DNA from 3 places in the Agrobacterium sp. NPDC090283 genome. Region 2 is predicted to be linked to each of the others. Evidence: riboswitches for the same ligand, from Rfam matches in the RefSeq annotation. Region 2 holds a riboswitch; each other region holds the start of a gene.

Region 1 (3,356 bases), on a different contig from region 2:
CTCGATGTACGGTCCCGTGGCCTGCCGATCGTCCTGATCTCGCATAACATGCCGCATGTCTTCGAGGTTGCGGATCGCATCCATATTCACCGGCTGGGCAAGCGCCTGTGCGTCATCAATCCGAAGGACTATTCGATGTCGGATGCCGTCGCCTTCATGACCGGTGCCAAGGAAGCGCCGAAGGAAACGCTTGCCGCATGACGCTGAAGCTTGAAACGATCGTCGAGGATGTTCTTCGGCGGGCAGAAGGTAGATCCCGTTTTATCGTTGCCATAGCCGGTCCCCCTGGGGCCGGCAAATCCACGCTGGCGGACGCCCTTTGTGATGCTTTGCTCACGCGCGGCGAGACGGCCGCCGTTCTGCCGATGGACGGCTTCCATATGGATAACGGTATTCTTGAGGAGCGGGGGCTGCTGTCGCGAAAGGGCGCGCCCGAAACTTTCGATGTGCGCGGCTTCCTCGATATAGTGTCGGCCGTTCGTAAAGGCGGCCAGGAAGTCCTTGTCCCGGTTTTCGACCGTTCCCGCGAAATCGCCATTGCGTCCGCCCGCGCTATCGTACCGGAAACACGTTTCGTCCTTGCCGAAGGCAACTACCTGCTGCTGAACGAAGCGCCGTGGACGACGCTTTCCAGGAGCTTCGACCTCACCATCCTTGTGGGTCCCTCCGTCGCGGTGCTGGAAGAGAGGCTGCGCAACAGATGGTTGGGCTATGGTCTCGATGCCGCTCAAATCCACGCCAAACTATTCGAGAACGATCTTCCCAACGGAAAAAGGGTGATCGAAAACGCCCGTCCCGCCGATATTCGCATCGATATCTGGGAATAGATTAACGCTTTTCCGTTCTTCAGCCGCAAAGCGCATTTGCCGTTAAGCCTTTGTTGACCATGTGTTGAATCTTTTTGATCCACAGGGTGGGGCTTTTGTGTGTCTATTCATTGACGCGAAAATTTCCTCATATACTATATGTGGTGTTCGAGGTTCTTCCGATTCGCAAGGATTGGGAGCTAAGACGGGAATTCGGTGCGTAACGCCATCCTGGCGGAGCAAGGCCGAAACTGCCCCCGCAACTGTAAGCGGTGAGCATCGTTCCGATTTGGGTCACTGGGGCTGAAAGCTCCGGGAAGGCCGGGATAGATGTTGTGACCCGCAAGTCAGGAGACCTGCCTTGAGCGCAAACGTCCACGGGCGGGGTGTCCGGAGGAAGGTGTATGACGCAAATGATTTGCGTTCGCCCTTTTCTGCCCCCTCCAGAACAAGCTTCGGGGTGAAGTCATGCCAGTGCATTCTTTTGAGTTGCTACGCTCGTCGGCGTAGAGAGTGATTTTCCGCGGCTTGAAGATCGCCAGGAAAAGGAAACCCGGTTTCCGCCTGGAATGCGACGAACTCTCCAAGCTGCACGTTTTGCCTGAATGACAGATCCATCGCCACCCGATTGCGAGTGCAATCGGCAATGTTGAGCCGTGTCCTAAATCGGCTTCGAAAGGGAAATTATGACCGTCACCGTTTACAGCAAACCCGCCTGCGTCCAATGCACCGCCACGTACCGCGCCCTCGACCGCATCGGCGTTCCCTATGAGATTGTCGATATTTCCGAGGATGCTGACGCGCTCGATCACGTCCGTGGCCTTGGTTATATGCAGGTTCCCGTGGTCGTCGCCGGCGAACGCCATTGGGCGGGTTTCCGGCCTGACATGATTGGCTCGATCAGCTGAGGCGGTGGGGCGATGGGCCTGATCGTCTATTATTCCAGCCGCTCTGAAAACACCCATCGTTTCCTTCTGAAACTGGGACGGCGTTTGTTTCGCCTGCCGCTCGGCGCTGAGGATGACGTGCCTCAGGTGTCGGAGCCCTATGTGCTCGTTACCCCCACCTATGGGGGCGGCGGCACAAAAGGGGCCGTGCCGAAACCGGTTATCCGGTTCTTGAACGAGCCCTCCAACAGAAATCTCATTCGCGGCGTCATCGCGGCGGGCAACACGAATTTTGGCGCAGCTTTCGCATCCGCCGGAGATATCGTCTCGCGCAAGTGCGCAGTGCCGTTTCTCTATCGCTTCGAGCTTCTCGGCACGGAGGAAGATGTCGCCAACGTCAAACATGGATTGGAACGATTTTGGACACGCTGACCTCGAGCGCGCTGCGCAAGGACGCCAAACAGCCGGTAGCAGCAAGCCAGAAACCGCTCGATGCGGCTCTGGACTACCACGCACTGAACGCGATGCTGAACCTTTATGACGAGAACGGGAAGATCCAGCTCGACAAGGATCGCCTCGCCGCCCGGCAATATTTCCTCCAGCACGTCAACCAGAATACGGTGTTTTTCCATAACCTAAGGGAAAAACTCGATTATCTGGTGACGGAGGGATATTATGAGCAGGAGGTGCTGGATCAGTACTCCTTCAATTTCGTCCGCGACCTCTATGACGAGGCTTATGCCCGGAAATTCCGCTTCCCGACCTTTCTGGGCGCCTTCAAATATTACACCTCCTACACGCTGAAGACCTTCGACGGAAAACGTTATCTCGAGCGTTATGAGGATCGCGTCTGCATGGTGGCGCTGGCTCTCGCGCGTGGTGATGAGCAGCTTGCCCGCAATCTGGTCGATGAAATCATTTCCGGCCGCTTCCAGCCGGCAACACCGACATTTCTCAATGCCGGCAAGAAGAGCCGCGGCGAGCTGGTCTCGTGTTTTCTGCTGCGCGTGGAAGACAATATGGAAAGCATCGGCCGCTCCATCAATTCGGCGCTGCAGCTTTCCAAGCGCGGCGGCGGCGTGGCGCTCTCCTTGACCAATATTCGCGAGGCTGGCGCGCCGATCAAGCAGATCGAAAACCAGTCTTCCGGCGTCATTCCTGTCATGAAACTGCTGGAAGATTCGTTTTCCTACGCCAACCAACTGGGTGCACGCCAGGGTGCCGGCGCGGTCTATCTACATGCTCACCACCCTGACATCATGCGCTTCCTCGATACCAAGCGTGAAAATGCCGACGAAAAGATCCGTATCAAGACCCTGTCGCTCGGCGTGGTGATCCCGGACATCACCTTCGAACTCGCCCGCAATAACGAGGATATGTACCTGTTCTCGCCCTATGATGTGGAGCGGGTCTATGGTGTGCCGTTTACCGAGATTTCGGTCAGCGAAAAATACCACGAAATGGTCGCCGACAGCCGCATCCGCAAGAAGAAGATCAAGGCGCGCGAATTCTTCCAGATCATCGCCGAAATCCAGTTCGAGAGCGGTTATCCCTACATCATGTTCGAGGATACGGTGAACCGCGCCAATCCGGTCGCCGGCCGCATCAGCATGAGCAATCTGTGCTCGGAAATCCTGCAGGTCAGCGAGGCGAGCGAATTCAA
Region 2 (3,356 bases):
TTCTTCATAAACAGGGCGATTGCTGTACGAAGGTGCGGCAAATTTCTTCTCCCCGCCGGGGAGAAGGTGGCCCGAAGGGTCGGATGAGGGGGCTAGCTCTCGATCTATCTCGACCCTCACCCCCTCATCCCGCTGCCGCGGACTTCTCCCCGGCGGGGAGAAGAAACAAGTGGCATGCGCCCGGTCCACGGCGCGGATATGTGAATGGCGCGGAGAGCACCCGCGCCGCTTCCTTACCTTAAATAACCTGCCCCACATCGATGCGGTTGCCATCCGGGTCTTCGAACACAAAGGCGCGCAGGCCATAATCCTTGTCCTGCAGCCCCTTGATGATGCGCAGCCCCTGGCTCTTGCACAGCGCGTGCAGCGCATCGACATCGCTGACCATCATATGCGCGACATTGAAGGGCGCTGCCTTGTGGGTGGGCTGCAATGTCAGGTGCAGCTCGGCATTGCCCTGTTTGAGGATCATGAAACCGACGGGGGTGCCGTTTTCGAAGGTCTTTTCGAAGCCCAGCACGCCAACGTAAAAATCATGGGCCTTTTCGATATTCCTGACAGGAAGCATGGCGGCGATCCGCCCGAAGCGGATGCCGTGATCGGCGATGGTATTCATCGCGGAACCTCGGATCTGGGAGAAACGGCAGGCGGCGCGGACGGTGCCGGGGCGCGGGCGTTTTTTCCGGTTTGAATTTGCAGGACGGTGCCTGCCGCCCTAGGATCATAATCGAGGCGATGGCGGATGCAAACGGAATGTCTCTATTGCCGAGCGCCTTGAGCGAGAACACAGACACGCCCGGGAGGCAGAATGCGCAGCTCCATCGAAATCTTCAACATCCGCACCCGGCAGATGCGGGTGGTGTGGCAGACGCCTGATCTCTTCGAAGCGCCGAACTGGTCGCCGGATGGAAAATACCTGCTGTTGAACAGCGAGGGGCTGCTTTATCGCCTGTCTCTTTCCGGTAGGGCCGCGCCGGAAAAGGTCGATACCGGCTTTGCCGCGCTCTGCAACAACGATCACGGCATTTCGCCTGACGGTTCGCTTTATGCCATCTCCGACAAGGTGGAATTCGGCAAGAGCGCCATCTATCTCCTGTCCTCTATGGGAGGCGCACCGCGGCTGATGACGAGGAACCTTCCTTCCTACTGGCACGGCTGGTCGCCGGATGGGAAAAGCTTTGCCTATTGCGGCATTCGCGATCAGGTCTTCGATATCTATTCCATGGATGTCGAGACTGCCACCGAGACGCGGCTGACCCATGGCGAAGGCCGTAATGACGGTCCGGATTATTCGCCGGATGGTGCGTGGATCTATTTTAATTCCAGCCGCACCGGGCAGATGCAGATCTGGCGGGTGCGGGTGGACGGTTCCGCTGTCGAACGCATTACCGACAGCTCCTATGGCGACTGGTTTCCGCATCCGTCACCCAGAGGTGACAAGGTGGTGTTCGTCTCCTATGACGGCGACGTCTTCGACCATCCGCGTGACCTCGACGTGCGGGTGCGGCTGATGGATATGGATGGCGGCAATGCCGAGACGCTGTTCGAGCTTTTCGGCGGGCAGGGCACGATGAACTCGCCCAACTGGTCACCGGATGGGGATGAATTCGCTTATGTCAGGTACTTTCCGCTAGAGTGACGGGCAGGACGAGCGAAGGTGTGGGATCGCCCGTGGTCACTTTGCCGCACCACCGGCGGGATACTTGCATTTGCAAGTTTTTTTGCCCATAGGTTTTGGGTCAGGTGCCTGCCGTTGAGGCGGGAGAATCGGGAATTCGGTGAAAGACCGGAACGTGCCCAGCGCTGTGAGGCGGATGCCCTTTTTCTCATGCCACTGAAGTCATTCGGGAAGGCGAAAGGGGGCGGATGAAGCCGAGTCAGAAGACCGGCCTGGCAGGATAGACCGAACCGCGCGGACGGCGGCAGGTTGCTGAAGAGGCGCGTCGTGCATGCGAAAACCGGCATGGTTTCGGCAACCGCGCGCCCGCATTGTTGGGGTTAAACGATGCCGACCGATCCGTCCGCTGGCAATCCATTGCAAGCCAGTTCAAGCGATCATGCGCTTTCACCCGCCCGCCCGTTTTCCGGCGCGGAGCGCGAGGCGATCTATCGCGCCATCGAGACGCGGCGCGATGTGCGCGACCAGTTCCTGCCAGATCCGCTGCCGGACGCCCTTGTCGAGCGCCTGCTGAAGGCGGCGCATTCGGCGCCCTCGGTCGGTTTCATGCAGCCGTGGAACTTCACCCTCGTTACCGATGGCGCCGTGCGCCAGGCGGCATGGGTGGCCTTCAGCCGCGCCAATGAAGAGGCGGCGGCGATGTTTGCCGGCGAGCAGCAGGCGCTTTATCGCAGTCTCAAGCTTGAAGGCATCCGCAAGGCGCCACTCAGCATCTGCGTCACCTGCGATCCGACGCGGGGCGGCAAGGTGGTGCTGGGCCGCACCCACAATCCGCGCACGGATGTCTATTCCACCGTCTGCGCCATCCAGAACCTCTGGCTCGCGGCCCGCGCCGAAGGCGTCGGCGTCGGCTGGGTCAGCATTTTCCACGACAGCGACATTCGTATTATTCTTGGTATTCCCGACCATATTGAAATCGTCGCCTGGCTGTGCCTTGGCCGGGTCAACGAACTTTACACTGAACCGGAACTGGCGGTGAAAGGCTGGCGGCAGCGCGTGCCTTTGGAGGAACTGGTGTTCCGCAATCGCTGGGGCGGTTGACCGGGCGGCTCCACCCCTCCCGGACGAAACCGGGAAGGGTGGGCTTTGAAGGGTGGCTTTCGTCTCTTCAAACGACAGTGCAGTTAAAAAGATTGAGGATGGGGTGAATGGGGCTGGCGAGGCTGATCGCGCCGCTTGCACCCCAGAACAATCCGACGACATTATTGCCGGCGGTGTCGATGACGGCGCTGCCGCTATCGCCCGGCTGACTGAAGACCTCGCCGGCCCGACGCGGCGATATGCCGATCTGGTTGCGCATATTCGGCTGCTGTACGTCGTAAAAGCCGGAAACGACGCCATTGGTGATATTGGTCGTCACGCCCGATTTCGTGACATTCATGTTGAGCGCCGCAACGGCCGCCCCCAACGGCGAGGGGAGGTTGTAGATTGCGCCGATGGTGGCGAGCCGGCCATTCGCCGGGCTGGCGACAGCCGCATCGACGCCATAGGGCGTTCCCTGATAGACGATGTTGCCCCTCTGGAAAGCGACGATATTGGCGGCAAGATCGCCAAACCAGGTGCGTGCCGGTTGCGACACGTCATCGCCGATCTGGGCATTGTCCCGGCAGATGACATGGGCATTGCTCATGATCAGCGGTGCTCCGTTGGCGGCCCGGACGACCAGCCCGATGGTGCC
Region 3 (3,356 bases), on a different contig from region 2:
CGGCGGAGCACCGGTGAGGCGGACCGGCCTTTGCCGTCTTTAATATGCTCTCTCCGTCATTCCGGCCTTGAGCCGGAATCCAGCCGACGCGCGTCTGCGCGGCGAAAAGAGTCTTTTCAGCCCAAGGACTTGGGCTGACTGGATCCCGGCTCAAGGCCGGGATGACGGAGGTGAGAACAGCGATGACTACCGCCGATCAAGCACCCGGCACACCCGCGCCGCCGACGCATCGCCCTCACCCGCGATCGCACGGCGAATATCGCGGCTGTTGAGATGCAGGCTGCGGCCGGCGGGCAAATTTGAACGTTTTATCTTGCTGAGCGCCGCAGCGATAAAGGCAGCCTCGTGATCATGAAAACAGGCGAGAGCCGCCTCGCGACCCGGTGTTGCCCCAAGGAGCGCCTTGAAGGCAAGGCGGTGCACGGCGCAGAAAGCGCCGTGACCGGGAACGGCAAAACGTAGCGCATCGAGTTCCTCACTCCATTGCGCTGCGTCCTGCATGGTTTCAAGCCTGCTGGAAGCGCTTCAGGAAAAACGCGCTCAACGTGCCGATCAGGGCCCAGAAGACGAAGCTGGTGATGGTGGCGGCGACGATGAACTGACGCTCGAGCGGCAGCGGCGCCAGCGCATGTTCGCCTTCCGGCGGCAGGGGCGCACCCACCACATGGGGCGCGACGATCAACACCAGCGCCAGCAGAACCGCCCAGGGTTCGCGGCGGAAGGCGATGAGCGCAATGCCGCCCGCGGTTGCGGCAACGGTTGCGAGCCACCAGATCTGCCTTGCCTCAAGCGCGGCGGCCGGGCTTCCCGGCAGTTCCGGCGGCAGGCCGATCATCGGGGCGAGCATGACGGCCGCAAAGCCGGCGACGCCCCAGAGAAGGCCTTCACGCCAGCCGGTATTGGTGCCGCGCAGCGAGATGAGACCGGTCAGCACCAGCGCGTAACCGATAGCGGTCAGCACATTGGCGGCGACGGTATAGGCGGTGCGCTCGAAACCATCGGCCGGAGCCCAGGCTTCGTCATTATGCTCATGGGCGGGAACCGCGGCACCGGGCGCCGGCGCATCATGGCTATGGGGCGCTTCGCCGGCGCTCTCATAGGTTTCCGCCTGCAGGATGAGCGGCGTGGTACTGACCGCCTGCATGGCAGACACGGCGAAGCCGCCGAGAATACCGACGAGAACGGCGGTAAAGACGATATTGCGAAAAGATGACATGCCGTTTCCCCTCAATGGCAGGGGAAGGCGTTGGCATGGCGCGTGTCGTGCGCGGCATTGTGCACGGCTTCCACATGGGAAAAGCCGACAAAACCGACGACAAACAGGCCCAGCACGATCGCCGTCAGCGATTGCGCGAAGCTGCCCGTTTTTGCGGATACGGCGGCATTGGCCGTATTCTGGTTGATGGACATGGTGACCCCTCTCCGGCGCGACCCCGCGCCCTTGGACGCGACCGAACGGCACAAGCCGCAGGACCGCATGCGATACACTTCACCACGGGGATACGAGACTGACACAGGGAGCATTGATCTTGCCACCCTGACATTCCGCTCTTCCGGACACCCCGCCGGCATGGACATTTCCGTGATGGCAGGTCTCCTGGCTTGCGGGTCAAAACCTGAAACACCTTCCCGGCATCAGCCTCGCCCTGGAAACCGCGGTTTCCGGCAAGAGGGCTGCCAGTGGCACTTCGTTTCAGGCTCTCCGCTCACAGTTGCGGGGGCAGCCACGAATGAGGATTGCTCCCTATCGTGTTCCCTTTTCACCTTCCGGAACGTCCGGAAGGAACCATCACAGGATTGTTATCCGATGGGCGGGGTCGGGAGTCAATGGCGCTTACCCACCTCTCGTTCGTCATCCTCGGGCTTGACCCGAGGATCCATGGGCTGGCGTGGTGGTGGATCCTCGGGTCAAGCCCGAGGATGACGGAGGAGAGGTATCAGGCCCTACCGCGCCGGTATCGCCTTCAGATAGGCGGCAATCGCATCGCGGTCTTCGGCCGTCAGATGCGCCATGTTCTGCTGCACCTTGACCATGGAGCCGCCGACGCTGTCGAATTCCGGGGTGAAGCCGGTTTCCAGATAGCTGGCAATATCGGCTTCGGCCCAGCTTCCGATGCTTTGCGAGCCGGGGGTGATGTCCGGAATGCGGCCCTCGCCCTCCGGATTGGGACCGCCAGCCAGCCACTGATCCTTCACAAAGCCACCGAGCGCATCACGGGGCGTGTGGCATTCGCCGCAATGGCCGGGTCCTTCCACCAGATATTGGCCACGCAGCAATTCGGCATTGGCATTGGCAAGCTCGACGCGCGGCCGCGCCGAGGGATCGAAGTAAAGGAACTTCCAGCCGCCCAGCGCCATGCGCAGGTTGAAAGGAAACGGCAACTCGTGATCCGGCGCATCGTTCTGGCTGGCCGGCAGGGCTTTCAGATAACCGAAGAGATCGTTGATGTCCTTCTGCGTCATGCGGGCATAGGAGGCATAGGGAAAGGACGGGTAGAGATGTTCGCCGTTCTTGCCCACCCCGCGCGTCATGGCATCGCCAAATTCCGCCAGCGTCCAGCCGCCGATGCCATGCTGCGGATCGGAGGAAATATTGGGCACATGAAAAGTCCCGAAGGGGCTTTTCAGCGCCTGCCCGCCCGAAAGCGTCAACAGCCCCTCGCCCTTGGCATCGGGCGCGGCATGACAGCTTGCGCAGCCGCCCGCCCAGAACAGCGTTTCGCCATTGGCGAGATCCGGCTCGCCAAGGCTCACCCAGTGGCTGGGCGCCTGCCGCTCAGGCGCAGTGACCCAGGCGAATATGCCGTAGCCCGCAATGGCCGCGACCACGGCCCCGCCCACGAGTTTCGTCCAGATGGAAGACATACCCCTCTCCCCATTCTCACCTGACCCGGTCAGGCGTCTTTCGCGCCGGGAAAACGCCGCCGGGAAGCGGCGTTTCCAGAATCATTCGATCACTTCTTCAGACGATAGGTCTGGTGGCAGGTGCCGCAATCGGCGCCGAGCGTCTTCATGGCGGTGGCGACGCCGGCCTGATCGGTGGGGAGATTGGCGAGAACCATGTCCGCATCCGTGCCGAGCTTGGCGGCCTTGGCCTTGAAGTCCGCGAAATTTTCCCAGATGGCGGGAGCAGCCGCGCTGCCGGTCTCGGTGCCGGCGGGGAACTGGTCGGGGAAAGCCTTGGCATTGGTGCTGATGGTCGTTACGGCGGCCTTGACGGTATCGGCGTCAAAGGGCTTTTCGCCCTTGGAGATGGCGGCGAGCGCACCCATGGAGCCGCCGATCTGCTTCATCAAGCCTTCACGTTTTTCGACTTCGCCGGCAGCGTAGACCGCTCCGGCGCAAAGACAGCCGAA

Evidence for each region. Region 2 has a riboswitch for cobalamin ahead of bluB (5,6-dimethylbenzimidazole synthase). Riboswitches for the same ligand answer to the same signal wherever they lie in the genome.
Region 1: another riboswitch for cobalamin. It lies ahead of nrdH (glutaredoxin-like protein NrdH); the one in region 2 lies ahead of bluB (5,6-dimethylbenzimidazole synthase).
Region 3: another riboswitch for cobalamin. It lies ahead of ACIQUH_RS00055 (CbtB domain-containing protein); the one in region 2 lies ahead of bluB (5,6-dimethylbenzimidazole synthase).

Annotation. Positions count from the first base shown of each region.
Region 1 covers NZ_JBIVYG010000008.1:25,760-29,115, forward strand. The annotation lists gene ACIQUH_RS13405 (ATP-binding cassette domain-containing protein) at 1-201, shown strand, start outside; gene ACIQUH_RS13410 (nucleoside triphosphate hydrolase) at 198-827, shown strand; cobalamin riboswitch at 961-1,185, shown strand; gene nrdH (glutaredoxin-like protein NrdH) at 1,493-1,714, shown strand; gene nrdI (class Ib ribonucleoside-diphosphate reductase assembly flavoprotein NrdI) at 1,727-2,125, shown strand; gene nrdE (class 1b ribonucleoside-diphosphate reductase subunit alpha) at 2,113-3,356, shown strand, end outside.
Region 2 covers NZ_JBIVYG010000013.1:80,043-83,398, reverse strand. The annotation lists gene ACIQUH_RS18560 (glyoxalase superfamily protein) at 239-616, opposite strand; gene ACIQUH_RS18555 (hypothetical protein) at 809-1,639, shown strand; cobalamin riboswitch at 1,725-1,909, shown strand; gene bluB (5,6-dimethylbenzimidazole synthase) at 2,006-2,719, shown strand; gene ACIQUH_RS18545 (hypothetical protein) at 2,787-3,356, opposite strand, start outside.
Region 3 covers NZ_JBIVYG010000001.1:6,542-9,897, reverse strand. The annotation lists gene ACIQUH_RS00070 (type 1 glutamine amidotransferase family protein) at 1-17, shown strand, start outside; gene ACIQUH_RS00065 (hypothetical protein) at 187-501, opposite strand; gene ACIQUH_RS00060 (CbtA family protein) at 506-1,216, opposite strand; gene ACIQUH_RS00055 (CbtB domain-containing protein) at 1,228-1,410, opposite strand; cobalamin riboswitch at 1,570-1,806, opposite strand; gene ACIQUH_RS00050 (c-type cytochrome) at 1,945-2,865, opposite strand; gene ACIQUH_RS00045 (c-type cytochrome) at 2,955-3,356, opposite strand, start outside.